2 regions of the Paenibacillus sp. NN59 genome follow, and region 2 is predicted to be linked to the other one. Evidence: a T-box and tRNA genes for the amino acid it is inferred to sense, from the RefSeq annotation. Region 2 holds a T-box; the other holds one or more tRNA genes.
The links. The T-box of region 2 lies ahead of ACT89M_RS22395 (valine--tRNA ligase). A T-box ahead of a tRNA ligase gene usually reads a tRNA of that ligase, here a tRNA-Val.
Positions count from the first base shown of each region.

Region 1: it has a tRNA-Val gene. The T-box ahead of ACT89M_RS22395 (valine--tRNA ligase) is inferred to sense a tRNA for this amino acid. The anticodon was not compared.

Region 1 is NZ_CP199678.1:4,365,894-4,380,781, forward strand. It holds gene ACT89M_RS19240 (suppressor of fused domain protein) at 1-342, shown strand, start outside; gene ACT89M_RS19245 (hypothetical protein) at 483-1,082, opposite strand; gene ACT89M_RS19250 (MFS transporter) at 1,433-2,743, opposite strand; gene ACT89M_RS19255 (aminotransferase class I/II-fold pyridoxal phosphate-dependent enzyme) at 2,921-4,396, shown strand; gene ACT89M_RS19260 (DUF1292 domain-containing protein) at 4,572-4,889, opposite strand; gene ACT89M_RS19265 (stalk domain-containing protein) at 4,988-5,542, opposite strand; gene ACT89M_RS19270 (hypothetical protein) at 5,744-5,944, opposite strand; gene ACT89M_RS19275 (organic hydroperoxide resistance protein) at 6,237-6,656, opposite strand; gene ACT89M_RS19280 (CotH kinase family protein) at 6,892-8,616, opposite strand; gene ACT89M_RS19285 (M1 family metallopeptidase) at 8,772-11,003, opposite strand; tRNA gene ACT89M_RS19290 (tRNA-Val) at 11,211-11,283, opposite strand; gene ACT89M_RS19295 (hypothetical protein) at 11,431-11,712, shown strand; gene ACT89M_RS19300 (GNAT family N-acetyltransferase) at 11,981-12,424, shown strand; gene ACT89M_RS19305 (DUF3892 domain-containing protein) at 12,580-12,816, shown strand; gene ACT89M_RS19310 (LexA family transcriptional regulator) at 12,922-13,203, opposite strand; gene ACT89M_RS19315 (hypothetical protein) at 13,187-13,414, opposite strand; gene ACT89M_RS19320 (DUF3889 domain-containing protein) at 13,573-13,902, opposite strand; gene ACT89M_RS19325 (hypothetical protein) at 13,960-14,205, opposite strand; gene ACT89M_RS19330 (manganese catalase family protein) at 14,565-14,888, shown strand, end outside.
Region 2 is NZ_CP199678.1:5,129,608-5,144,495, forward strand. It holds gene murC (UDP-N-acetylmuramate--L-alanine ligase) at 1-473, opposite strand, end outside; gene ACT89M_RS22390 (bifunctional folylpolyglutamate synthase/dihydrofolate synthase) at 530-1,906, opposite strand; gene ACT89M_RS22395 (valine--tRNA ligase) at 1,995-4,658, opposite strand; T-box leader at 4,718-5,002, opposite strand; gene ACT89M_RS22400 (LysM peptidoglycan-binding domain-containing protein) at 5,169-6,731, opposite strand; gene ACT89M_RS22405 (RluA family pseudouridine synthase) at 6,925-7,845, opposite strand; gene hemL (glutamate-1-semialdehyde 2,1-aminomutase) at 7,842-9,146, opposite strand; gene hemB (porphobilinogen synthase) at 9,529-10,530, opposite strand; gene cobA (uroporphyrinogen-III C-methyltransferase) at 10,631-12,190, opposite strand; gene hemC (hydroxymethylbilane synthase) at 12,195-13,145, opposite strand; gene ACT89M_RS22430 (precorrin-2 dehydrogenase/sirohydrochlorin ferrochelatase family protein) at 13,148-13,798, opposite strand; gene ccsA (cytochrome c biogenesis protein CcsA) at 13,804-14,631, opposite strand; gene hemA (glutamyl-tRNA reductase) at 14,646-14,888, opposite strand, start outside.

The sequences.
Region 1 (14,888 bases), 760 kb from region 2:
TCCGATTTAGGCGGTGTAAGTGTAGAACGTGTCAACACCTACTTGGCAGATATCATTACGCATCATATCGAAAATGCTCCAGATTCGGATATCCCGCGTGTGATGAAATCAAGTACGCTAGCACCCACAGAATGGAATGCAACTGCCTTACTAATCGACGAATTGCGGGGAGAAAACGAAGCTCTCGAACTTATTCATATTGGTCAGGAGACAGTCCCTCTGTTGTGGGTCATTCCGATCACCCCAGATGAAGCAGATCTAATTCTGGAACAAGGGATTGAGGAATTTGATGCTCATGTAGACAGTTCGGACTATTCCATTATTGATCCTCAGCGTCCGTAGACGAGCGGAAAAGTACAAGTCCAGAGATTCAGAATCCAAAACTAACATTCCCTCTACATATCAAGGGGCTGCCCCTAGTCCGTTAATGACCTTTGGGAACAGCCCCTTTCAACAAAAACGATGCTCAAACACGCTTGGTCTCATCCTTCCAGCATCAGCAGATGCTCGGACAATCGCTGCAGTGCTTCACGGCAGGCATTGGCCTTCTCTGTATTATCGATCTGTACAGCATTATACAGGCGCTCCAGTTCATCGTCGATCTCCATACGCAGCAGCATCAGCCGTTCTTCGCCTTCGCGCGAGAGGAACATTTCTTCCATCTCTTCCGCCGTAGGCGCAGGTTCTTTTTGAAAAATAACCCGTTGCTTAAATCCCGACACTTCCACCAGACGAATGACTTCACCAAACAGAATATTCTCCACCGTCATCTGCTGATCCTTGAAGCGTTTCACCACAGCATGCCCGCGTGTATCGCCAATCAGTTTCTCCAACCACTCTGCGAGCTTGGCATCCTTGATCAGATAATCTCCTGTCATTTTATAGTTCCCACTGCGTGTTTGTTGAAAACGGAGCTTTACCAGCTTACGTCCGGTGCGGACTGACAGGATAAAGAAGGATTCGTCCTCGCTCCAATATAGTGAATACCCCTCACGAATTAGGTCTTTGATTAGATTTTGGATATGCCGACGGTTGAACCGCAGCTCCAGATTGCAATATTCAACTTCATAACTCTTGTTCACGGCACTCCCTCCATCTGTACCGGATCTGCTCCGGCCTCATGTTTCAAGCGCTTGTGTTACATCGGCTTACCCTATTTTATACTTCATTTTATGTAAGGGTACTTGGTTATTTGACTATTTTTCACGGAATACGAATCCGAATTGAAGCTTTCCGCAGGTGCACAGGGGCAAGCCCCCGGTAATTCATTGTATTACGGAGTACAAGTGACAAAATCATGATCATTATGTTGTACAGTCGACATAACTCACTTCATTTGCACTAATTGACGACTCCCAGGAATCACAACACATCAAAAAAGAAGATCCTCAACCCTAATCAGGTTATGGATCTCCTTTTTTCTCTACTTCATCTATCCAGCAGGTGCAGTACGGTAAGGCTTGCGTGCCAACACAAAGTGAACGACGAAAAGTCCGGCCATTACAAGAGCGCTTGCGATAAACGGAGCCGGATGACTGATGTGATCCCACAACAACCCAGACACAATCGGACCAAAAACCATACCCGAACCTTGCAAAGTAAGGAAGAACCCCCAAATTGCCCCGCGTTCCCCTTCCGGAATCAGTGTGGCAACAAATGCATTCCAAGCCGGAAGAATCATCGCATAACTTACGCCAACAAGCATGACAATGCCAAAAACAACGGGAATGGCTGTCACTGTCGAGAAAACAAACAAACTTGCTGCCGCCATCAAAAACCCGATATTCAGGAACGGCTTCGTGCCGAACTTGTCCACCATTTTCCCAACAGGAAGCAGTGCGATGACGGTAATCCCTCCTCCTGCAATGAGCAGCAGGCTATACAGATTGGGTGAGATATTCAGATCTGTTCGTGTATACAGCGTAATGACAGGGCTGAGCAGGCCAATCACAAACGACTGCATAAATAGCGCAGGATAGACCAGCGGATTAACGTTGAGCGTGCTACGCACCCGGTGTAATGTACGCTTTACGCTCTGTTGTAACCGAATAAACGGAGTAAGAAGATTCGGCTTGGCTGGATATTTCTGATTTGCAGACATTCGGTCTTCTCTAGCATCTCCTGCTCCTGTTGCTTGTTCCCCCTGAGCCACAACGCGGCCCGGAAGAATCATAGCGACCAGAATGACCAGAATCGCACATCCCATCAGAACGAGGAAGATTGTACGGTAATCATGATCGGTCCGCTCCAGTAGCCAGTTCATGCCAACAGGCCCGAGCCCCGTGCCTCCCAAAGCCGCCATTTCCAGCGCACCCATCGCTGTTCCATTTTTGTTCTGTGGGCCTGACATTGCCGTTACTCCCGTCATTGCGCAGGGCCACAGGGGTGACGTGCCGATTCCGAGAATGAGACAAGCCATAGATAGTCCAACTGCACTTTTGAGAAAAAGAATCATGATCACGGCAATCAAAGTACAGATCAGAGCCGTTACCATCGTGGCGCGGAAACCGATTCGTTCTGCTGCCCAGCCTGAAGGGGCTCTGAACAGATTATCCCCCAGATATTGAAGAGCAAATGCTACGCCGATGACGCCAGCAGACAACCCCAGAATATTATCCATATATACGGGGAGAACGGCGACCAGCAGTGCCCCCTTGATGATCTCCACTAGAAAAAGTGTCAGCCACATCGCGATAAAAAAAGGCGATCTTAAGATCTTGGCTGGTTTGATGTCGGTTTGCATTCTTTTTCCCCTTTCAAGGTTCATTTACCGTTCCTCTACACATAGTGTAACCGGGGGCATGACAAGCAAATCTCACCAATTCAAAAATTTGTCGTTCATACCGCTTGCATTCAGTGCTTATTTTGCTATACTCATCTTTGTTTACCATTTTACTTAGGAAGGGTTGTGACAGCACTGATGAATCACCACCGTACGCCGCTGTTTACCGCTTTGAAAGATCACGCGGCACTCAATCCCGTACAGTTTCATATTCCGGGACATAAAAAAGGATTGGGAGCGGATACCGAATTCCGTGAATTTATAGGCGATAACGCCTTCTCCATAGATTTAATCAATATCGCACCACTCGATGACCTGCATCAACCCACAGCTGTCATTCGGGAAGCACAGATGCTTGCCGCAGATGCCTTTGGAGCCGATTATACCTATTTTAGTGTACAGGGTACAAGCAGTGCGATTATGACGATGATTCTATCGGTATGCGGACCTGGGGACAAAATTATCGTGCCCCGCAACGTACACAAATCTGTCCTGTCTGCCATTATTTTCTCAGGAGCCAAACCTGTATTTGTTTCTCCTGCACAGGATGTTAACCTTGGTATCGATCACGGTGTAACCATTCAATCGATCCGTCGTGCGCTTGAGCGTCACCCGGATGCCAAAGCTCTGTTAGTCATTAATCCAACCTATTACGGTGTATGTACGGACCTGAAGTCCATCGTAGAGCTGGCTCACAGCTATCAAGTACCCGTTCTGGTGGACGAAGCACACGGGGTGCTCATTCATTTCCATGAGGATCTGCCACTGTCTGCAATGGCTGCTGGAGCCGATATGGCTGCTACAAGTGTGCACAAGCTTGGTGGTTCGATGACACAGAGCTCTGTGCTGAATCTGAATACCAAGAACGGGTATGTCAACCCACAACGTGTACAGACCATTCTCAGCCTGCTGACATCCACATCCACGTCATACGTATTGCTTGCATCGCTGGACACCTCCAGACGCAACCTGGCGCTCCATGGTCATGAGATTGCGCAAAAGGCGATTGATCTTGCTGAGTTTGCAAGGCGTACAATCAATGATATTGATGGCTTGTACTGTTTCGGAAAAGAGCTGTTAGGCACAGAAGCCACTTTCAATTATGACCCAACAAAAGTCACGATTCATGTGCGCCATCTCGGCATTACAGGCTACGAAACCGAGAACTGGCTGCGTGAGCATTATAATATCGAAGTAGAGCTTAGCGACATGTACAATATTCTGTGCCTTATCACGCCAGGTGATACAGATGGCAGCGTGAATATCTTGCTTAATGCGCTACAGGATTTGTCCCGTACTTATTATCAGGTCAATCCGGCGCATGAACTGGTTGTCAAAGTTCCAGACATCCCTCAGCTGATGTTGACCCCGCGTGATGCTTTTTACGGAGATACTGAGGTCATTCCTTTCAAGGAATCCGCTGGACGCATTATCTCGGAGTTCATTTATGTGTACCCGCCAGGTATTCCGATCCTGCTTCCGGGCGAGGTCATTACGCAAGAAAACATCGATTATATCATTGATCATGTTGAGGTTGGACTGCCCGTTAAAGGACCCGAAGACCGTAGCGTTACGAACGTCAAAGTCATCGTGGAAGCTGACGCCATTTTCTAGAATGGCATTCAGGTCTGAGACGGCTTGAACAGAAAAGGACTGGGTCTACCACCTGGTCCTTTTTGATTTTCATTTTTGGTGACTCTCCGTCTCCGCACCAGCCTCACAATCCAAAGCAACAACAAAAGACCCCCTGAAATTCAAGGAGCCTTCATGTTATATTCCAAAAGATTGACTATTCTTGGGAAGCAACCAGTTCGTTGTATGCCGCTTCAACACGGTTCCACTCTGCTTCATCTTCAATATTGTAGAGCACCATTTCCTCGTCTTCTTCTTCCATACGCAGGATGATGCCGTCAGCTTCAGGATTGTTGCGTTCCAGCAGAAGTGCATAAACGTGATCTTGCACGTCAAATGTTTCTACCAAAACCATTTCCACGTCTTGTCCGTTCTCATCAGTCAATGTGAGAAGGATCTCTTCGTGTTCATGATCGTGATCATGGTCGTGACCGCAACCGCAATTATCTCCATGCTCGTGTTTGTGATCGCTCATTGTAATACCTCGCTTCATTAATAGAAAATGTGTAACCTTGCATATCGTAACATGTTCACAGAGCTAGGTCAATTTAGAAGCATAGCGTCTATTCGCCTTTAATCATTCAAGGCTGTAATGATTTTTTCGGCGACCAGAACATAGTTGCTATTTGCATTTTCTTTAATATGAAAACCGACTTGATATTTGCCAGCACGACTAAAATCATAAGTGAAATCATACGTTCGGAACCAGAAATTGTCCTTCTGCGTAGCGAGATCTTGTGCCTGAATATCCTTAACCTGACCGCTCGGGTCCGTTATGGTAACTTTCACGGCAGCCACATCGGTTGTGAGACTATCCACCTGTGAGAACACATTAAATTTCAATTTGCCCACATTGACGTTCCCAAACACAGTGTCTCCCTTGAACAGAAAAATATGTACGTTCGGCTTGATCACCGTTACTCGCTTGTTACTATTGTCCCACCGAGTAATGCCTCCAGCCTCTCTAACAGGTACATAAGTCGTCCCATCAATCAAATAACCACCGTCAGACGCTTCCTTGCCGTTAATGAGCACACGAATCTTCTCGTTCACAGAGTCCGCAAATAATAAAGACCCGCCCAGCAAGGAGAATACCATGACACACAGCAGCACTCTTTTCCATTTCATCCCGTCAATATACCCTCCCTTGCTGTTAGCTTGTTTGTAGATTTATACTGCGAACGGCTCCACAAAGTTGCGCTGTTTTTCATCATTTTTCATTTTTTATCCAAAATATTTACCACGCTCTGGTAAACACAAAAAAAGGCTATCCTTTTTTCAGGATAACCTATGGCGTCGCATATTATATCTACGTCATTAGACGAAGTATCATGAAGATACGTGGCGAGTGAGGATACAGGGAACCCCTTTGCCAACCGCCCCGCCTTCTCTCATTCGTGCAGCATATTCCGTCCCGCGCAAGCAAGGTGTCTTGCAGCGTTCACATACATCGGATGTGACCAGCTTCATGGATACACGCATCTTGTCACTTTTTAACGCGGGAGCTTTCTTTCCTTTTGCCTTTGCCATCACGGATTCCCCATTTCCCATAATGCTGAATGAATAGTGCATCATATGGGGAAACGCCCAATTGTGTGCCTTCCTTAGAAAACGTATTTAAATACTAAAAAGATAACGAACAAAATACCACCGAGAATCAGCCAATTGCTGATCTCCCACCAAATACTTCTTCCTCCACCAGAGATGAGTTGCTGTGATTTCTCCTCATGACGCTGCTAAGGCAAAAAACCTCCGAGTCTTCGGAGGTTTTTGTCTATTGCATTTATTTTATTCTAAAGGAAACGTTACGAAACCCGTCTGCTTACGCCTGCTCTACTTTAACATTAACATTACCTTTGATCGCTTTGGAATAAGGGCAATATTCATGAGCAAGTTTCACAAATTTTTGAGCCGTTTCTTCATCCAGACCGAGAATTTTTACTTCAAGCTCCACATCCAGCTTTACACCACCATCTGCCGGGTCCGCTACCAAAGCAACAGTTGCAGATACTGTGCTGCGTTCAATCGTTACATTGTGCTTTTTCAATTGAAATTCCAACGCAGAGTTAAAACATGCACTGTATCCTGCTGCAAACAATTGCTCCGGGTTAGTCGCTGTTGTGACTTGACCTCCAAGTTCAGGGGGTGTGGCTACATCCATCATGAATACGTTATCCGGGGATTGTACGATCCCTTGGCGTCCACCTGTATTAATAACTGTCGTTTCATATAGAGTTTTCATATTAAAATTCTCCTCTTCCGATTTAAGTTTTTGTTATATGTTTTGAACATGTTTTCTTTTAACTTGTTTACAAATTGATTGTACACAATTTAATTTGCTTTGTAAATAGTTTTTTTAAATAAAAAAAGAGCGACCTTGTAAGGTAGCTCTCTATATTGTTTTAAGGCAAAACCAAAGCACAAACATTCGTGTAATCTCAAATACCTAGCAATGGAAAACGGAATGACATCTGAGTTTATTGGGATGTATCCGATTTTGATGTTTCAGATTGCTCCGTTTTTTCACTCTGTTGATTTTGATTTCCGGAATTACGATTGAACCCTGGGCCTCCGAATCCACCCCTCATGCCGTTTCCTTTGAGACCATCTCCCAATTTGTTTAGGTCAACGGAAGATGCATCGATCAGCTTATCCGCACTCGCTTTTTGCCCTTCTGTAGTGGAAGGGATCGTTCCATCAAGCTGTCCTTGAATGCTCTCGGCACGCAATGTTCCTAATTTAGTCAATTCAGCAACAGCTTCTTTATACTTGTCATATGTCACGAACGCAGTCGCATCATTTTTTACGTAATCCGTAATCAGATTGTTTAACGTCTCTACCGTTTGCTCAAATTTTCCGTTGGCAAAATAACCGTCCACGATTTGTTGCAAGTATTCATGATACTTCGCTTTGTACTCAGGAACCTCCAGTAACTTGCTTAGAATCGGCCGTTCTTCCATCGTTACGCCCGATAACGGTGTATCAATGGCAAGATTGACCACATCGGATACGGAACCTGCCTGGAATCCACCAAAAGCCATATTGTAGTCCCAAGGCAACATACTGATCTTGCCGTTATTCTCATATAAATAATAGTTATGCCCCATATTGGATGTGTAACTATCCATGTTAACCACCACATTATGAGCTGCAAAATATTTGAGCACAGCATCCACATCTACATATTTCTCAAGATCGGTGCCCGCATTCAAGTTTTTGAGTGCTTCAATCACACGTTGTTCATCTTCTTCCGTCGTTTTGGTCCTTGCATTATCAAAAATGCCAGAATAACTGGACACTTTATCATCCGTGTACACTAAGGATACGCCGTTCGTGCCACCATTCATTCCACCGCCTCTGCCGAACCCCCGACCACCCTCTCCGCGAGTGTTGGCAGTCTGAGATTTGGCATCGCCTGTTCCTTCACCTTGATCGCTTGGTGGCTCCATGCCTTCAGGAGGCTGACGGTCTCCCATCCCGAAGGCTTCCCCTTCTGCTGGCGGGTTCCCCATTCCCATCGGGTTTCCCATTCCGCCCGCTCCCATATTGCCATCGTTATTGGGTTTGTAGATCTCTCCTTCACCATTCTTCGCACGTGCCAGATATCCGCTGTCTATGTCTTCAACAGCCAAATATAAGCCCCACGCCTTTCCGTTTACGTTAATGTTGGCAAAAGAAAACAGCGGTGCATCAACTCCGATATAACTCATGATGTCATAGCTGAGATACTCTTTCATATAACTGGCGTCGGAAATCATATTATTCACGACCATTTTATCAAGACCATTCCAGGTCTGACCTTTGACGTATTTGTCAAACTTGATTTTGAAACTATACCGATCGGTTGAATCGTCCTGTGCCACTTGCCTCAAACTGGAGTTTCCTTTGGCTCGTATACCTACATTTTCTATGGTTGTTCCATTGATCGTTACATTGGCCTTGATATAGTTTTCCTCTGTTGCCGTGTCCAGCATTTCCTGCCAGGCATCCTCATCTACATCAATGGAAAAAGACATCACTTCCGTTTTATTAAAGTTTTGTGCGTAATCCACCGTTTTTGTCTGATCTTCTGTGGATTGGTTCTCTGTAGTTGTAGTCGTTGTTGTTGATTGCAGAGCTCCACTCTCATTGCTACAAGCCGCTAATAACAACGAAGCAATCACTGTAGTTGTCATAACATTTCGCCATTTGTTATTTATCATGCCATTTCCCACCTTTAGTTCCTTTTATATTCCTGCTACAGAGAAGTTTAAAAGAGAAACCTTAAATGGAACTGAACAAGCAAAAAGAGCCACCTTCTAGGCGACTCTTTATAAACATTTCTTTTTTTGCTTCTACTTTATGGCGGCTAAATGCTTCATTCGACTTTTTTGCTGTCTTTCAATTTACCGTTGCCATCCAGCTCATAGGATTGGTAAATGTCATTAGAGAGCGTTAGAGATTCCAGAATCTTCTCCATAAAGGACGCTGATGCCTTGGTACTGAGATGGTCGCCGTTCCAATAGTAATGAATCATAAGACGATTTTGATTGTATGGATGTTTAATAACATATGCTCCGGAGTGTCCAGATGCGTTCATAGCCTCTTTCCAGTCCAAACCGATACCCTTTGCCCGAACATTAATGTTGTTTTTCAAAGCTTGAACCATACCATTCGACTTTGCATCACCAACAAGAATGAGGTTACTGCTTCCAATCTCACGTTTCAGCTTCTGCTTCAACTGTTTTCGATCCCGAACTACATCGTACTTCATGCCAAATACATCAAAAATCTGAGTTAACTTGCTGGTCGCTTGTTCCTGTTGTTTTGCTGCTTCTTTGCTCACCTGATCTCCAAGTACAATGGTTAATGGCTCCCCTCGAAAGGACTTTTCCATTAAACGAATCATTACTTCGTAAGGCAGATTTGGAATGTTATTCACTACTGCTTCATACTGCGGCTGATAGGCATCATGCATATATGCTGCAAGTTCCTTCTCCGACATTTGATATTCCTGCTTAAGCTCAAATCCTGGCTCCATTAAAGCTTTTTCCATGTCCTGACGCTGTTCTTTACCAAGAACATCCTCAATAGTACCAAGTAATCCATCGATTGTAGCGTTTTGATAGACAAAGCGATTAAAATACTCCTTCATGAACGCATCAAATTTTTGTTCACCAACAGAGCGGTATAATTGATAAATGGCCTGACGACCCTTTTGGTAAAATACATAATCAGCCATTTCTCCTACTTGTTCATTCGTTGACGCGATTGGCAGATCAATAGGTGAAGGATCTAGCTGAATGGATCTGAAACCTCCCAGCTTATTGCCCTGCTTTTCTAAAAAATACACCGTGGAGAATTCGGCAAAACCTTCATCCAGAAAGGATTCCGTTTCGGAGTTGTTCCCTATCAAAGCATGAAACCACTGATGTGCAATCTCATGTACAAACGTGGTATCATCTTCAGGCGATAACCCCGCAGCACGCTCCGGCATCTGTATTAATCTTGAATATTCTACGCCAAAGCCATCCACATAAGTCTCGATGACACGAAATTCGGGATACGGGTATTTACCATATTTCTCACTGTAAAACGCAATGACTTTAAATGCATAATCGATATATTTATCCACTGCAGCTTTCTTGGCAGGATCATCACCCGAATAAAAATATTCCACGGTTAGACCATTACGCGTCTCACGTTCTACCTTTAAGTTGGCGCCAGCAAAAAAAGCAAATTCTCTGGTGTTCGCTGCGCGCGCTGTAACCACTTTCCGTCCTTGTTCAGCACTGTTTTTGGAAGTGATATCTCCCGGCATGACCACCTGATATGACTCAGGCACATTGAACTCAACATCGAAATCGGATGAGGTATAGTAATCACTCTCGAATGAAGTGCTGTACGGTGTCTTATTCCATTGATGTGTAGTCTCGTCATACACAGACATCACAGGAAACCAATGTGCTCCGTTGACCTGATCCTTGTAATACGATATTCGTTGCATACCATAAGGAATGTCGATCCGATAATCCACTTGGAAAGTAATTGACTGACCCGGTTGTAGAGGTGCCTTCAATTGTACATGTAATGCCTGATCTTTCTTATCAAAAAGAAGCTTCTCTCCTTGCTGCGTCACTTCCACAATATCCATCCCGCCCAAAAAATCTGACGCTTTCTTCTCCGGGTGTTCTTTGGCTATTTGCTCATTCTGGTCTGTATACATAATTGTTTGTGTTGCTTTGGATCGATTCGAATCTGCATAGGTATGCATGACCAACTCTTGAAGGGTATCTTTGCTCGTATTCAGGTGGGTCACCGTCTGGCTACCCTGTATTGTCATGTCTTTTTCGTCCAGACGTGCTTTGATCTGGTACTGAATCGGGGATTGATCTTGAGACATGGCTTGTTGTGAGCGCATGCGAAAAGCTTGTTGCATCTGGAACGCTTTCTGCGTTGTCTCAGAACTCGCAGCCAAGCTCTCCCCCTTCGAAGAGGTGGCATACGTAGTGTGGATAAATGAGGATGTTGTGAGCGCCAGTACCATTGTGCTTAATATGGCCTTTTTCATCACGTTTTTGTTAGTAGATTGGGTTTTGGAAGCGTGCATTTTCTCTCTCCTCTGTTCTATGTTGTTTGCTTACTACAACAATAAGAGATCAACCTTACATTGAATTTAGGTTTGGTTTAAATTTTGTTTAAAAAAGCATAGCATGTCCCCATTCCCGCACCGAATTCTCTCCCAAAAGCCGATTTAACCATCCATATTGGTTCAGAAAAAAGAAAAAAAGCCTTGCGTAGCAAGGCTTCTTAAGTATGATCTGTAGTGGGCTCGAACCACTGACCCCTACCCTGTCAAGATAGTGCTCTCCCAGCTGAGCTAACAGATCATGTATATTAGGTTTCGTTCAATGAAGTAACAGTATCATACCAAGTAAACGTGTTCATTGTCAATCATTAAATTGGTTTTAAATCATCCATATTGGAGCACAATAATGGAAAGCTTACAATATTCTGCAATAGGAGAATGTATAGTGATGATGAATAAAAATACTGATCAATCGCTTAATCCAAACCATAACTATAAACACCATAATAAATACTGGAAGCTAACTGCTACTCATGTTGCCGTTTTGCTCATTCTCTCCTGTACCTTGACTGGTTGCAGGCTGGAACGGGACGAGCATACGGTACAATTTCAGCAATTGCACCAACCGAATGAACAAAATGAATCGCTGCCTGTCTGGATGGACGTCTACTCCAAATCCATAAATCAAGAGGTATACTCCCCTCAGGGAAACAGTGAGTTTTTGCCTTAAATAGCAGAATGAGATCTAGAGCCTTTATCAGAAGTACTCACTCTTCTTCATCCCATTTGCGTGAGTATGCCTTCTTGGTCACATAATATAACAAAGCGATCATTCCCGCCGACATAAGCAATGTAATGGTCATAATAGCCGCCATTCCCATGACTCTCCTCCTCCTCCAAAGTCCCAATATGTACCAAACTTAACTATACAGGAAAAGCATTTTTTTGTATAATGCAGTCTGAACTTGTGCGCATGGAGCAGAAAGAAGGAATCGAATTTGGCAGCAGAAATTAGTTATGTCACGACAGAAGAAGAATTGAAGCAAGCTCTTGGGATTCGCCGTCAGGTTTTTGTCATTGAGCAACAAGTGCCCGAAGAACTCGAAATAGATGAATACGATGTTATCAGTCCTGATGTGCATCATGTATTGCTTCATACCGATGGTCAGGCTGTTGCCACAGGGCGTCTCATCTATTACAGCAAAGATACGGCCAAAATGCAGCGAATTGCTGTACTGGAGTCCTACCGCTCGTTCGGGTATGGACGTGTGCTCCTGTTAGCGATGGAGGAGCTTGCTCGTGAGCTTGGATTAACCTATTCGCTCCTGGATGCCCAGTGTCAGGCGCAGAAATTTTACGATAAACTCGGTTATGAAGTGATTTCGGAAGAACCTTTTTACGATGCCGATATCCTACATGTCCGTATGAGAAAAAGCCTGTAGTCCAGCAGAACAACTCCACAACACAGGCACTACATACATTACACAGCTATTCTCGAAATGTGGAATGTTGTAAAGAATGCATACTTCTCTCCAATTCGGACAGGCTAACAGGGTAAACCTATTCCCATTTGGTCATAGAAGGAGAGTGTGACATGATGGATCAAACAACACGCGAAACGTTCACAGCAGTACAAAAGAATGGTGACGGTGACTTGACCGCCTTCCAGACATCGACAGGCCGTATTCTGGATTATCAGCAAGCTCTGAACGAAGTGAAGGCTGGAACAATCGCTGGTGTGAATGTATTCAAAGGCAAGGATGGAGAAATGTATATTCGCGGCGATGCCGACGGCGACCCGACCAACAACCTTGACCAGCTTCCGAATTTCTGATAAATGTATTCACCATACAGCGCCAATCCTTACGGATTGGCGTTTTTGCTGTAACTTCTGCTGAAGTCTGTTACACCTAGGCGTACTATTCGCCCCTCAAACGAATCAGTAATCCGTAAAATATTTTACTGCATTGCCGGCAGGCTGTGCTTTTCGTACGGGCTTGGGTTCCTGCTCCCAGGCCTGCAAAATCTGTATATTTTCCAGCGTAGATGGTTGAGGCCAGGAGATATATCCGTTCTGTTCAAGCGCCTGTAGTGACTCCCGAATGTGCGCCGGGTTGCGCCCTGTCTTGGTTTCCAGTTCATCCATACGTGGAATTCGACGTTGCTGACCTGCATAGTTGACAATAATACGAAGTATTTTACGTTCAAAGTCGTTCAGCATACTTCAGTTCTCCCTTCCGATTCCGATCCGTTACAGGGCGCCATGCCAGAATATTTTGCTCCAGAAAAGTCCGGGGTACCCCTTCCATGCCATCAGATGCCCGAATTACTCCGCCTCGCATGCTGTTAATTCGAATCTGCCGTTGCGTAATCTGTCCCGCACGATCCATGTACACAAGCTCCACCATCTGGCCAACATACTTCCCTAGCATGATCATCCCTCCAATAAGAACATTTGTTTGTATTCATTATTATATGCGAACATAAGTTCTTTATTCAATAACAAAAAAAAAAGGAATTTCGAAAAAATAAAAAACCAGACGTACTCCGGGCAAGACGGAAGTCTGGTTCTTCAGGTGAAGATCGAATATTAGTGACGATCTGATTCAGAAAATTGCACTGTTTTTAACTGTTGCGTATTCGGATTAAAATCCACATTAACATAAACAGCAAATTGCTTGCCGTCTTTGGCTCGAACCCACAGCTTGAACTGTTCTCTGGACTGATTTGCGCTAAGCGACGAACGGCCGATATGTTTGTAATCCAGAATGTCGACATTGTACTTCGTTTGGGTTTCCTTCACGGCGATGATGCCCCATTTCGCATAATCCGGAATGTTGCTGCTTGCTGCCGAAATGGTCGTTGAGATGCCAGCGAAACCTAGAACAAGCGTTAATATCGTTATCATAAGCACTCTCATGCATTTCACTCCTTGGGAGAATGTGTTTGCTGATATCGTTCCCGTTCGGATTACATTTTACACCCAGATTCGCAAAATCCAGACTGCTGGCAACAGCCAAAATGGAACAACTGGCATCAGTTTAACCAATGGATCTACCTCGGAAGTATTACTGAAGCTCATCCCCCAATCCCCGGAAAGAAAATGCTGCTCTGCCTGGGACTCTTCTGTAGGCTCTAAACCATACTTCTCCATAAGCATTTGCCTTGTCTGTTCATCCACCTGAACATCATTCCCTGCACTGCTTGCCGCCACATGTAACACTGTTTATGTAAGTTAACATTATCATTAAACCCATCATTAAAGATATGATATGGAACGCTCTAGATTTCATATGCCTGTATTCCTTCCTTTCTACTTCGAATCCATTACCAAAGATCGGCGCAACTTAAAACAACTTGTCTGATTGTACATAATAATTGTGAAAATGGAAATACCAAACGGTGAACTATTCACCACGTTCTTCAAACATTCGTAGCAGATAGTACATGCCCCTTTAGACCCATTTCATAGTTTATTTGTTTAAAAAATCCATAGACCGTGTAATGGGCTTTGACTGACCAAGCTTAATCCAACGTCGCCCGAGTCCATTTTCACCCCATATTCGAGGAGGTTATATCTGCATGTTCAAACGTCTGGATGAAATTTTGATTGAAATTCCCAACGTCGAAAAGCCTGATCCCAATGCAGCAGCAGCTATACAGGAATTGCTTGGTGGTAAATTTGGAGAAATGTCCACACTGAACAACTACCTCTACCAATCCTTTAATTTTCGCTCCAAAGAAAAACTAAAACCATTCTACGACCTCGTCATGAGTATTACGGCCGAAGAATTAGGACATGTTGAACTGGTATCCCATGGGATTAACCACTGTCTCCGAGGATCAACCGAATATAAAGAACCTGATCAGACACCACTCGGTTCCGTCAAAGATGCAAGGCTTTCG
Region 2 (14,888 bases):
AGCCAAGGATGGTACTGTAAAAAAGAGCCATCGCTCTCGTCCGCTTCCGCGACAACCCACTCGCCTTGACCTGCTTTGGCATTGGTTCCCAAATTCATGATTTCTCCACCTATAATATAGGTAGGATCTATTTCACATTGCTCCATAACCAGTGCGATCATGGAAGAAGTTGTCGTTTTGCCATGCGCACCTGCAACGGCCACGCCTTTGCGCTCGTTTAACAAACGTGCCAGCATTTGAGCGCGATGAAGGATAGGTATGTTTAGCTGCTCCGCAGCTACACGTTCCACATTATCCGCAGGAGCTGCTGTAGAATAAACGACAAGATCCGCTCCGTTCACATGCTCCGCGGTATGTCCAATATATATTTTCGCCCCTTTGGCTGCCAACTTCTCTGTCAACTCCTGTGAAGCGACATCCGATCCGGTAACGGTATATCCCATCTCCAGCATAACCCGGGCGATGGCACTCATGCCATAACCGCCAATCCCTATAAAATGAACATGTTCCGATGTGTTTAACAAAACTTTCACCAACCTTTTTCAGAATCGGTTTGATGCAAAAGGGCCGCCCGCACGTCCGCAATCAGATAAAGCGTGCCGGAAACCACCCCCAGATCCTCCGCTTCCGTCCGTGACTTCAATAGATCAAGTGCCTTTGCCCAGTTCGGCTCGACGATGATATCCAGTTCCTGCTTCGCAATGGCGGGACGTACCCGTTCGACAATCTGCAACAATTCGGTTGCAGCCATTTTACGGCGGAAATCTGGCTCGGTCAGGATCAGCGTATCCACTAGTGGCAGTATATGCTGCAAATATGCTTCGTGATGCTTATTCGCCAGCATACCCATCATCAAAATTAACTTTTTTTGAGGATAACCGTCGATAATGCTCTTGGCAAGCGATTCTGCCCCTTCAGGATTATGCGCTCCATCGAGTACAATCAGTGGATTGTCACTGACTTTCTCAAATCTTCCCGCCCAGAAGGCATTCTCAAAACCAAGTTTAATATTGTCTTCATCCAGCATAAATGCCATATATTGTCTTAGTAATTCAAGAGACATTAATGCAGCAACAGCATTATCACATTGATATACACCTTGCATACGAATGTGAATATTCAGATCACGGAATGGACCGGAGAACTGAAGCGTTTGTCCATCCTTGCTACTTTCAAGCCTTTGGTATGAAAATTGGTCCCCAGCCAAGTACACCGTTGATCGCAATCGCTTCGCTCTCTCCTGAATGACCTTTACGGCTTCAGGTTGTACGGCACAGGTTACAACGGGTACACCCGGCTTAATGATGCCCGCCTTTTCATGTGCAATCTGCTCAACGGTATCTCCAAGGATATCCGTATGATCCATACCGATATTGGTGATGACGGACACAACGGGAGTAACAATATTCGTTACGTCCATCCTTCCCCCAAGCCCAGTCTCCCATACTACAATATCGGGGTAACACTCTTCCGCGTAATATAGCAGTGCCAGTGCCGTCGATACTTCAAACATCGTCGGTGAGCCGAGCGGTGTTGACGCCATTTCTTTTACGAGAGGAAGCAAACGATTCGACAGCTTTAACAATGTCTCTTCTGGGATGTCTTCACCGTTATATTGAAAACGGTTTGTAAACTTGGTGATATAAGGTGATGTAAACGTTCCAACGTCATATCCCGCTTGAAGCAGTACTGACGTCAAAAAAGCGCAAGTCGAACCTTTACCGTTCGTTCCCGCGACATGAATGAATTTGAGCCGTTGGTGCGGATTGCCAAGCTGTGACATCAGGCTTTCAATACGTTCAAGCCCAGGCCTGATACCAAAAGGAATAAGGCCATTGATCCAATCCACGGCCTCGTCATACGTCTGTAAAGGAGTAGCTTTATCTGTCCCGTTTAATTCCGTCATCTGATTCACCTTCAGTTCCCTGTTTGATTGAAGATTGAAAAAAGCAGCCGGATGGCGCCAAAAGCGTTCCATCCGACCCTTTTTGATATTAACCTTTGAGCTCTTTGATTCGTGCGATGACTTTATCCCGTTTATCCGAATAATCCGCTTGTTTGGCGCGTTCTTCCTCGATAACTTTAGCAGGAGCCTTCGCTACGAATCCCTCATTCGCCAGTTTTTTCTCCACACGGAGTACTTCACCTTCAAGGTTCTGAAGTTCTTTCTCCAGACGAGCTACTTCCTGCTCAATATCAATCAGACCTGCGAGCGGCAAGTACAATTCCGCTCCCGTGATGATCGCTGTCATGGCTTTGTCTGGTGAACTCAGATCCAATCCGCTCTCGAATTCGGATGTATTACAGAAGCGTTTGATGTAATGACTGTTGCGTTCGATAATACTAGATGCTTCCTCACTGTTCGCTTTGACCATTAATTCGATCTTTTTGCTCATCGGCACATTCACTTCGGCACGGATGTTCCGAACAGCACGAATGGTATCCATCAGCAAGTTCATCTCCGCAACAGCTCCCGGATTCTCCAGCGCAGGGTCGTATACTGGCCAGGAAGCAAGTGTAATGGTCTCTCCCTCATGAGGCAGATGTTGCCAGATCTCTTCAGAGATGTATGGCATAAACGGATGAATCAGGCGCATGGTCTGATCCAGCACGTAGGCCAGCACCGATTGTGTTTTCTTTTTCGCAACCGGATCTTCTCCGTAGAATGACAGCTTGGCGAATTCGATGTACCAGTCACACAGATCATCCCAGATAAAGTTGTACAATACACGCCCTGTTTCCCCAAACTCATACGCATCGATTAGACGCGTAATATCTCGGGAAGTTTCGTTGAGGCGGTGCAAAATCCAATAATCCGCTGTTCCGAGCTCACCGCTGATGTCACGATCTTCATAAGTGAAACCTTCCAGATTCATCAACGCAAAGCGGGAAGCATTCCAGATTTTGTTGGCGAAGTTACGAGCCTGCTCGACCCGCTCCCAGCGGAAACGCAAATCCTGTCCCGGAGTACTGCTGGTCGAGATCATGTAACGCATCGCATCTGCACCGTACTTCTCGATAACATCCAGCGGGTCTACACCGTTCCCAAGAGACTTGGACATCTTACGTCCATCAGCGTCACGTACAAGACCATGCATCAGTACATCCTTGAACGGAATTTCATCCGTAAATTCCAGGGCAGTGAAAATCATACGCGCCACCCAGAAATAAATGATGTCATAACCTGTAACGAGTACATTTGTTGGATAATAACGCTTCAGATCATCTGTATTTTCAGGCCAGCCCAATGTAGAGAACGGCCATAGTGCCGAGCTAAACCACGTATCCAGAACGTCCTCATCCTGTTTCAACTTGCGCCCTGCATATTCAGGCAATGTTGTTGGATCTTCTGCGGATACAATCACTTCACCTGTTTCTTCGTCGTACCAAGCAGGAATACGATGTCCCCACCACAGTTGACGGGAAATACACCAGTCACGAACGTTTTCAATCCAGTTCAGATACGTTTTCTCAAAACGATCCGGAACAAAGTTAACCCCTTCGCCGCTTTGCTGCTTTTTGATTGCTCTCTCCGCGAGTGGTTTCATCTCTACGAACCATTGTGTGGACAAGTAAGGCTCCACTACTGCTCCGGTGCGCTCACTGTGTCCAACCTGGTGCATATGATCTTCAATATTAATCAGGACACCTTGTTCTTTCAGATCAGCCACGATCTGTTTGCGGCATTCGCTACGATCCAGCCCCTGATATTTGCCAGCTTCCGCATTCATTGTTCCACTTTCATCCATAACGGTAATTTGAGGCAAGTCATGACGTAAACCTACTTCAAAGTCATTCGGATCATGCGCAGGTGTGATTTTCACTGCACCGCTACCGAACTCTTTGTCTACGTAGTCATCCGCAATGACTGGAATCTCACGACCGATGATAGGCAATACGAGTGTTTTACCGATCATGTCTGCATAACGTTCATCTTTAGGATGAACGGCAACAGCAGAATCACCCAGCATCGTTTCCGGACGTGTCGTTGCCACAGTAATGTGACCACTCCCGTCTTTGAGCGGATAACGCAGATGATAGAGATGACCCTGAACTTCCTTATATTCAACCTCAATATCCGAGAGCGCAGTACGATTCACCGGATCCCAGTTAATGATACGTTTACCGCGATAAATAAGTCCTTTCTCATATAACTGCACAAATACTTTACGCACCGCTTTGGATAGACCTTCATCCAGCGTAAAACGTTCACGGGAGTAGTCGAGAGACAGACCCATTTTGCCCCATTGCTGACGAATGGTTGTAGCGTACTGGTCTTTCCAATCCCAGACTTTCTCCAGAAACTTCTCACGTCCCAGATCATAACGCGTTAATCCATCTTCACGCAGCTTCTGTTCCACTTTCGTCTGGGTCGCAATACCTGCGTGGTCGGAACCTGGCAACCAAAGTGCGTCATATCCCTGCATCCGTTTTGTACGAATAAGGATATCCTGTAGGGTAAAGTCAAGTGCATGACCGATGTGAAGCATCCCCGTTACGTTCGGAGGTGGAATTACAATGGTATATGGCTCGGCATCCTTGCGTTTACCCGCTTGGAAATACCCGCGCTCCGTCCAGGTGGAGTACCATTTATCTTCTGCCGCCTTCGGGTCGTAAGTCGTCGGCATTTCAGTTGTTGCTTTTTTTTGTTCAGACATGTTTCATTCCTCCGTTACGTCATCTTCATCGCTAAAAAAACAAAAAAACCTTTCATCCATCAAAGGACGAAAGGTTAGCTTTCGCGGTACCACCTTTGTTTCACGCTGATAACAGAGATCATGGTTCATGCTCTCAATCGGACGGCGTGACACTTCAAGCAGATAACGGCTGCAACCGGCCTATCCTACCTCCGAGGTTAATGAATGTATTACATCCACCTCCAGTACTCAAACAGGCAACTCCCGGGCGACTTCGATCAGTTGGTTCCTGCGGAATCTCACAGCGCATCGATCCCACTCTCTGAAAGGTCATACTGTCTACTACTCCCGATCCACGTCATTATTCAAAAAATCCTAAACACATCATACCTTGCTCGTGCGTGATAGTCAACCTGACAACAGCGGAACGAGGTTATTAGACAACCAAAATGTTCAAAAACAGGTACAACCCGCAATTCCTATGAGGAATTACGGGCTGTTTTATAGGATACGGTATCCTGAACCGAGTGACTAAGGAATATATAGAATCTGTCCTTCTTCAACAACCTGTTCAGTTAATCGATTATATAACTGAAGCTCCCTGGTGCTAAGCTGATATCTGTCTGCAATGGCATCGAGTGTTTCTTCGCGCTGTACGATGCACAGCTTGACTTTGCGGAATGGCGTCTGATCCACAATCGTACCCAGGAACAGATTTTTCCATTCTACATCTTCTGCCTGACGATCCTCTTCCGAAACAACTCCATCTGAAACCTCCTCACTGCGTTCACCCTCAACTCCACGGACTGCCCGGCCGGATGATAACAGAGAAGAAATGCCCACGCCTTCTTCTTCTCTTCGTGACGATTCTTTCTTGCTACCAAAAGCAACCTTAAGCTCTGGCTTGTCTTCCGCCTCAGCTATTGCCTCAGGGAGGAATTCCTCATTCTGTAACAGCGAGGCTTCCTCTGCCACTTCCAGTGAAGGCCGATCTTCTTCGGGCTGAGCCGGTTCAGATCCAGCAAATACATCTTGCCAGTTCTCTGTCTGCGGCTGTGCCACAGCATTCGAAATGAACTGCTCTCCTTGCGAACCACCTGACCGCGCTTCTTCAAAGTGCCATACCTCAGGCGTAGTTTCTTCAAGAGGTTTCCATGCTGCTTCAGAACGCGCCTGCTCAGAAGCCTCTGAACTCCATAATCCTGAATTTTCGGATACACTATTTACCGAAGGTTCAGACCATGCTGAGGCTTCATCTTCTATCGGAAGCAATGGCTCCGCTTCAGGATAAGAAGCTAGTCTGTCAGCCGTTTCAGCCATGAATGACGAGATTGGAGAAGGGACTTCATGCATTTCATGTGATGCCTGTGATGGTACAATCCCCTCATCTGAATCAGGCAATCTATTTTCATCCGATTCATCCGTTGAAGCAACATCAGATGGTAGTGGCTCGGCAGATGACTGGTTCCAGTAGGCTTGCGATAGTTCTTCATACCCTGATTGCTGTTCTATTCTTGGCAACAAATCAGCAGATTCCGGAGAACCATATGCAACAAGCTCAGCCGCATTCGCCAGCTCTTGCTCTTCGTTACGCAACCCGGCTTGTTCCGACAGCTCCAACAGCTCGGACTGCTCTGTCTGACTCAATTCGTTCTCTCTGCTGTCAGGCTGAGCCTCGGGGGAATGAACAACCGTGAATTCATCTGCCGACCACACTTGTGGCTCTTCTACCGGGAAACCTTCAATCCCTCGCAGGGACAATACACCTGTAATGTTCAGACTTCGGCTAGATAACAGGTCTACATCGAAATTTTCAATCTCGATTGAAATATCATCAATGGATCTAACCCGGTTCAATGGCACGGTAATTTCGACTGGAATAAAATGCTTTAATTCCTCCGAATCCTCGCTCTCCCCCCGGTATGTTCCTGTAAGTAGCAGATGCCCCCTCAAGGTGGCATGGTCGTCCTGTCCAATCACCTGAATACGCGGATAGAGTTCAATTTCCTCCAATTCCTCAATGGCAGGCACTCCCTCAGACAAATGAACGCGCTCATAAATATCGAACCGCAAACCGTATGGTTGATTCAACAAAGGTGGCGTCCTCCTTTCGGCATATGTTCACCATGATCCTTCTCATGGGACTGATCCATGGTCCAATCCTTCGTTACCCATCTATATGCCTGAACTAGGGTGGGCATGCCACCTTTGTTAAAAAAGCCCGTTCTGTTTGCTACACTTTTTAAACACCTTAGAAAGCCAAAAACAAAAAAACAGACCCAGTAAATCAGGTCTGTCCTTCTACGCTATGACTCTCCCTCGCTGCCAATTGTTCAAAATCCGCTGGCCAGGGGTCTTGTACTTCAATTAAGGCTCCGGTTAAAGGATGGTTAAAGCTCAGCACTTCGCCATGCAATGCCTGCCTGCCTATGATGTCCGAACGCCCCCCGTACAGTTTGTCACCGACAAGAGGGTAGCCAGCATAGCTGAGATGCACGCGAATCTGATGTGTACGCCCTGTTTCCAGCTTCAGACGTACCAGCGTTGCCCTCTCCCATACATGCACGATGTCCACATGAGTAATTGCATCCTGGCCTCCTTCGGAGACACGTCTGCGTTGCTTGTGGTGCCTGTCCTTACCAATCGGCGCATCAATCTTGCGGAGATCACTGGGTACTTGTCCGCCTGTGATAGCAACATACTGACGATCAATTGCTTTGAGACGCATCGCTTCATCCAGTTTCGCGAGCGCAAAAGCATTTTTGGCATATAAAACAGGACCGGTCGTATCTTCATCCAGACGATGAACATGACGTACACTGGTCTCGATCCCATTGATCTCATAATACGAAGCTACCGCATGATCCAGCGTAACGACCTGTTCTTCACGACTTCCATCCGGATGAAGCTTCATACCGGCCGGTTTGTGCACGACGAGACAGAAATCATCCTCATACAATACATCCAGATCAGCCCAGCGTGTCTCCACACCCAGCGGTTGCACAGCAAAAAGGGCCAGCCGAAGCCGGTCCCCTGCTAGCTGTACTCCCTGGGTTGCCTTGAGCTGACGCAGCAACTTCTCCGGGAACTTGAGTTCAGACAGGAGCCACTGTTCAGCAGCAGCTTGTCTGTCCTCTTTTCCAGTCACCGCCTTGCCTGGCATCAGCTCAAGCCATTGACCGCGACGTTTCCAGCTTTTTATACTCATAGCGACTGCAAAGCCTTACGGTTGGCCTCAATGGTATCCTCGATATCCTGCTCCGTATGCACACCGGACACAAACATCCCTTCATACTGGGACGGCGCCACGCTAACGCCTTGATCAATCATCGCTGCAAAATAACGGCGGAACTGATCCAGGTTGCTTTCTTTGGCAATATCATAATTCGTTACCGGTACAGCACTGAAGAATGGGCACACCATTGAACCGACACGGTTAATTGTTACCGCCACACCTGCTTCTGTTGCATTTTTCTCGAATCCAGCCTGCAAACGTGCAGACAACATCTCCAAACGATCATAAACTTCCGGTGTCAAAAGTTTCAACGTCGTATAACCTGCAGCCATAGCCAGCGGATTACCACTTAGTGTACCCGCCTGATAGATTGGGCCTGTCGGCGCAATCTGTTCCATCAGATCCCGGCGACCGCCATATGCTCCTACAGGAAGACCGCCGCCGATAACTTTACCCAGACACGTTAAATCCGGTGTAACGCCAAAACGACCTTGTGCACAGTGAAGTCCTACACGGAAACCCGTCATCACCTCATCAAAGATGAGCAGGCTTCCATACTCCGTAGTCACACTACGCAATCCTTCCAGAAAACCGGCAGCTGGAGGTACGACACCCATATTGCCAGCAACTGGCTCCACGATTACACCCGCAATTTCTTCTCCGTATCGTTCAAAGGCAAGACGCACGGACTGCAAATCATTGTAAGGAACCGTAATTGTATTCACGGCCACACCTTCGGGCACTCCAGGACTGTCCGGCAGTCCAAGGGTGGCTACCCCTGATCCAGCTTTGATCAGCAAACTGTCGGCATGGCCATGGTAGGAACCTTCAAATTTCAAAATTTTACTACGTCCCGTTGACCCGCGCGCCAATCGAATGGCACTCATCGTTGCTTCCGTACCGGAATTCACCATGCGCACGATATCGATGGAAGGCACACGCTCGCACACCAGCTTTGCCATCTCTGTCTCAAGCAGGGTTGGTGCACCGAAACTTGTGCCCTTAAGAGCTGTCTCCCGGAGTGCTTCCACAACTTCAGGATGAGCATGTCCCATAATCAGCGGGCCCCATGAACCTACGTAATCAATGAACACATTGCCATCAATATCGTAGATTTTGGAGCCCTCACCGCGTTCGACATAGATCGGTGTGAGTCCGACAGATTTGAATGCCCGAACCGGACTATTCACTCCTCCAGGTATGTACTGCTTGGCTTCCTCAAATGCGCTGCGTGAGCGCTCATCATTGCGACGATTGCCTTGTTGTGCAGTCAATGAACATCCTCCTTATTGTAAAGGCCTCGCTTGCAGAGAGACTGATGCATTTAATGACTAGATAAGTTGAACTAAAGATGTTTACACAGACACTCCGATGACAGAATAACCTTACAATCGCTGTTATCCCCAGATTTTTTGATTTTATTTTTCATAAGGGGAAAATCCGGTGATAAAGACTGAGCCAATGCTTCCGAAGTAGCTTTCTTTCAGAAAGCTTTCAGCTCCGCTTTTCCAGGTTTTTTCTGTCCTCTCCGTTTCAGTGTAAATGATCTGTTCAACTTATATAGTCTGCCGCACCACTCTCTTAAAAAAGCAAGGCCTATGGGTTTTATTGGCATAGATAAAGAACATATATGGTTACTCGTTGGTAGTCATTGGTTTACTTTTCAGCCAGCCATCTTGATGCATCTTTGGCGTAATACGTAATAATCATATCTGCCCCGGCACGTTTCATGCTGAGCAAGATTTCCATGGCCACCTTTTTCTCATCAATCCATCCTTGAATTGCGGCCGCCTTCACCATTGCATACTCCCCGCTTACATTATAAGCAACGAGCGGAAGATCAAACTGATCCTTGATGGTACGCATAATATCGAGATAGGAAAGTGATGGTTTCACCATCAGCATGTCCGCTCCCTCCAGCACATCCGTTTCCGCTTCGCGCAACGCTTCTCGAGCATTCGCCGGGTCCATCTGATAGGATTTCCGGTCTCCGAATTGCGGTGTGGAATCTGCTGCTTCACGGAACGGGCCATAAAATGCTGAAGCGTATTTGACGGAATAAGACATAATCGGAATATGATTAAATCCATTCTCATCCAGCCCTGCACGAATAGCCTGTACAAATCCATCCATCATATTAGACGGTGCGATAATATCTGCGCCTGCCTTCGCTTGCGATACGGCCGTTTTCACCAGCAGTTCCAAGGACTCGTCATTCAGAACATCGCCGCAGATATGTCCATCAATCTCCGTAGTGTGCACCATTCCGCAGTGACCATGATCGGTGAATTCACATAGACAAGTGTCTGCAATCACCAGCAATTCGGGGTACCAGGATTTGATCAATCTCGTCGCTTCCTGCACAATGCCATCCTCTGCAAAACCAGATGAACCTACACTGTCTTTTGTTTCCGGAATCCCGAACAGCAGTACAGCCGGAATGCCAAGCTCTGCGATTTCCGTGACTTCTTCCTGCAGACGGTCCAGCGAGAAACGGAATACACCCGGCATCGATTTAATCTCGGACTTTACATTTTCACCGTATGTGACATAGATCGGTTGAATAAAATCATCCACAGTCAAGTGTGTCTCTCTTACCATGTTGCGAATACCTGCCGATTGACGTAAACGGCGATGACGTACGATTGGAAAACCCATCTATCTTTTACCTCCTAGAATTTCATTTTGTAAAAAGGGAAGCGCGCTGGTTCTTCTCGAATTCAGCACGCTTCATATGTTCAGCCGAAGCTAGTCCAACTTAATTGTTGACAATACCGACACTGCCAGCACGTTTCCACTCACACAAAACATCGATCAAGCTAGTCATTGTCGCTTCTTTCGCCATAAGAGTAACCTCCAGTCCGGCAGCCTCCGCAGTCTTCGCGGTAACCGGACCAATACAAGCAACCTCTACTCCCTTCAGCAACGGCAACGGATCTTCCACACCCATTCGTTTCAGCATCTTCATGAAGTTTTTCACGGTGGATGAGCTTGTAAAGGTCACTGCATGAATACCGCCCTCTTCAAGAAGCTTAAGTAATTCATCATCATCCTCACCTGCAAGAATGGTGTCATAGATGATCGCCTCGGTAACGTGCAGTCCGCGTGCTGACAATTGCTCCGGCAACCACGACCGTGCGAGATCACCGTGTGGAATCAGCACGTTCTGGCCTGCCTTCAACTCACTTTCAAATGCTTCGAGCATGCCTTCTGCCTGAAAAGGCCCTTTGACAACTTCGGGTGCAATACCGTGCTTGCGCAGTGCTTCTGCCGTAGATGGTCCTACTGCTGCAATTCTCGCCTGATGAAGCGAGCGAATGTCCTTACCTTCGTTTTCCAGATGACGGAAGAAAAACTCCACGCCATTGACACTTGTGAAAAAGACCCAATCAAACGTATTTAACGCATGTAGTGCATCTTTGACACTTTGTTTGGAGGATTCGCTGGACGGCATAACCGTCTCAATGACTGGGAACTCATAGGGTTCACCACCGAGTTCTTCAATGCGATTCACCAGTTCACTCGCCTGACTGCGAGCACGGGTAACCAGAATTCGTTTGCCAAACAGCGGCAGCACCTCTGCCCATTTCAATTGCTCCCGCTGGTTGACCACATCTCCAACAACGATGACAGCTGGTGGCTGAAAATTCGCCGCAATGACTTTGGCTTCGATATCTTCCAGCGTACCCGTGATGGTATCCTGTTCTGCCCGAGTTCCCCAACGTACAAGCGCCACAGGTGTGCTAGCCGGACGGCCATGACGAATGAGCTGTTCGCTAATATAGCCGATCTTGGCAACCCCCATCATAAACACCAGTGTGCCCGTAGCGTTGGTTACTTTATCCCATTGAATACTGCGATCCAGCTTGTCCGGGCTTTCATGTCCGGTAATGATCGAGATGGAGGAAGCATAATCCCGGTGCGTCACCGGAATACCCGCATATGCCGGCACGCTGATGGCTGCGGTTACTCCAGGTACAATCTCAAACGGAATACCGTTTTTGTGCAGCAACTCTGCCTCTTCCCCTACCCGTCCGAATATGGTCGGATCTCCGCCTTTCAAACGCACGACCACTTTGCCTTCAAGCGCCAAATCCACAAGTAGCTGGTTAATCTCTTCCTGTTTCATCGTATGTCGATCCGGTCGTTTCCCCACATAAATTTTGACCGCACCGGGTTTCATCAGTTTCAACAATCGCGGACTCGCGAGTCGATCATAAACCACGGCGTCAGCCTTGCCTATGCTTTCCCAACCTTTTACCGTAATCAGCCTTGCATCCCCAGGACCCGCACCTACCAAAAAGACTTTCCCCGCCATGCCTTCATCCCCTAACTTCTGCCAGTATCTGTTCAGCCCCGCGATCAATTAACTTCCAAGCCACTTCTTCTCCCAGGCGAACCGGATCTTTGCCGCTCAATGTTTCTTTCAAAATCAGCCTGCCATCCGGCATCCCAACCATTCCCGTTAATTGTAACTTGTTTTCACTGTTCAGGGAATCATCTCCTGGCATCCACACCGCATGTGCGCCAATCGGCACCTGACACCCTCCGTTTAACACACTCAGGAAACGACGCTCTGCCATGACCGGCGCAGCTGTTGCTGGATCGTTATAGAGGTTGAGCAAATGTAGTAGCTCCTCGTCATCCTCACGGCACTCAATGCCAAGAGCTCCTTGGCCTACAGCAGGAAGGCAGGCTTCCTCAGACAAATATTCGGTAATTCGATCCTCCCAGCCCATCCGATACAAGCCTGCTGCTGCCAAAATAATGGCGTCCAGGCCTTCGGTTTCAAGCTTCCGCAGACGTGAGTCGATATTGCCACGAATCGATTCCAGCTGAAGATCAGGTCGGTACGCCTTCAACTGACTTGATCTCCGCAGACTGCTTGTTCCAACCCGGGCACCCTCTGGCAGTTGATCCAGCGTAAGTCCGCCGCGAGAGACTAACGCATCCCGAGGATCAGCTCGACGGGGAACGGCACCGTTAACAAGCCCTTCAGGAAGCTCGGAAGGCATGTCCTTCATACTGTGCACGGCCATATCGATGGTGTGATCAAGCATTGCCTGTTCAATCTCTTTAACAAACAAACCTTTACCACCTACTTTGGACAAAGTCACATCCAGAATGAGATCTCCCTTTGTCACGATCTTATGTACCTCAAAGTCAAAAGCTAAACCTTCCCGCTCACAAATATTGCGTAAGTCCTGAATCACATAGCCGGTCTGGGTTAGTGCCAGAGCGCTTTGTCTGCTGCCCACTTTAATTGTCCGCATATCTACATTTCCTCCTGATTACGGGATATCCAGTTCCCGATTTTTTCTTCGCTCCACCACTCAAACTGACCCGTTCGTATCGTATCCAAAATGTCCATTTCCGTTAGACGGCGCAGTAGCGTACTTCTTACAGTTGGAGGCAGCCCGCGAGATTTAATCTCCATTCTCATCTGATGTAAAAAATCAAGATACGTCTCGTATTCATCTCCAAACTGTTGTTCAAGCAAAGCACGAATCTCGGCCGCCGCGGCAGGTCCTGCACCGGCAGTCGAGATGGCAATGCTTAACCGCCCTCGTCTAACCACACTCGGCGTAATAAAACTGCTATTACCGGAAGACATCGCATCGTTCACCAGTATTGCCCCAGCTTCAGCTTCTTGAACTACTGCTTGATTAACATGAGGATCGTCCGTTGCTGCATATACGAGAAAGGCCCCCCGCAAATCTCCATTGCGGTAGGACCGGGCTATCCATTCGATTCGGGATTCCTGATGCAATTGTTCGAGAGTGGGCGTAAGCAGAGGGCTGACGACCGTAATTCGGGCCTCAGTCTGCAACAATCCTCTTACTTTACGCTCAGCAACACGTCCTCCACCGATCACGAGAACAGATTTGTCTGAAGTATTTACATAAATCGGCGTGTAGTGTTCCATATCCTTCACTCTCCCGTCCAGCGATGAAACGCCGAATACGCATTGGATAAAAAGCTCATGATGACAAGTGCATATCCAATCAATGTCCATCTGGACATGATCATCATCGAAAATTGCTTTCTTCTCTTGACTACGAAATAACCAACATAGATGGCAATCGCGAGACCCGTCGCAATCACCTTCAGATCAAGCAACAGATGCCACCGTCGTTCCGCAACGATGGACAATACAGCCAGTACAACGGATACTCCCAGAAGCGGAGTACCAATCAATGTGGCACCATCCATATATTTTCCAATGACCTCCAAGCTGGGTAAACGCCGTACCGTATCATTCCATTTTTTGTTTTTCAACTTATGGTGCAAGAACAGGTACAACAACGCAAAGACCGAAGCAACCGTTAAAGCTGCAAAGCCCAGATTAGCCAGTGTAATGTGCATAATTAACAAACCGTGAACCGTCTGCCAGTTGTGCAACGAGATTTCGCCCGCTGTAAACCACAACCGGTTCAAAACCGTTACCGAGAATCCAACGATATTGAGTAGCAGGATAACAAACTCTGAGCGTTGAACCCGGGTCATAATCAATGACATCAGCACAATGCTGAACGAAAAAATAAACAAAAAATCAAATGTAGTATAGATCGGGAAGTGACCTTCAGCCCACATTCGCATGATAACATGGGTCACTTGCAGTCCCCAAACAACAACAAGAAACCCTGTGCCTGTCCGCTTCGCCCCCGCATTGCGTCGAATGCAGTCCGAGAAATAGAACAGTAGGCTCAGGGCATACATATAAATTAAAGCTTCATAGACTTGTTCAGCAAGGGTCAAGTTGCCCACCTGCCTTATACGCCTGCCGGGACATAAGCCGGCACGGGGTCTTGCCGGTTTTCGTTCAGGTGAATCGCTGGTTTGCCCAGAGCTGTTGCATCGCTCTGATTCACTTTTTCTGCAGCCATTTCCACTGCATCCTCCAGCGCGAAAATCTGCGTAAACATGCGCAGTGCTTCATCACCTTGCTTCGTACCTGCCATTTCCTTGATCCGATTAATCGGATCGGTTGTCATTTGGTTGACAATGCTTTTGGT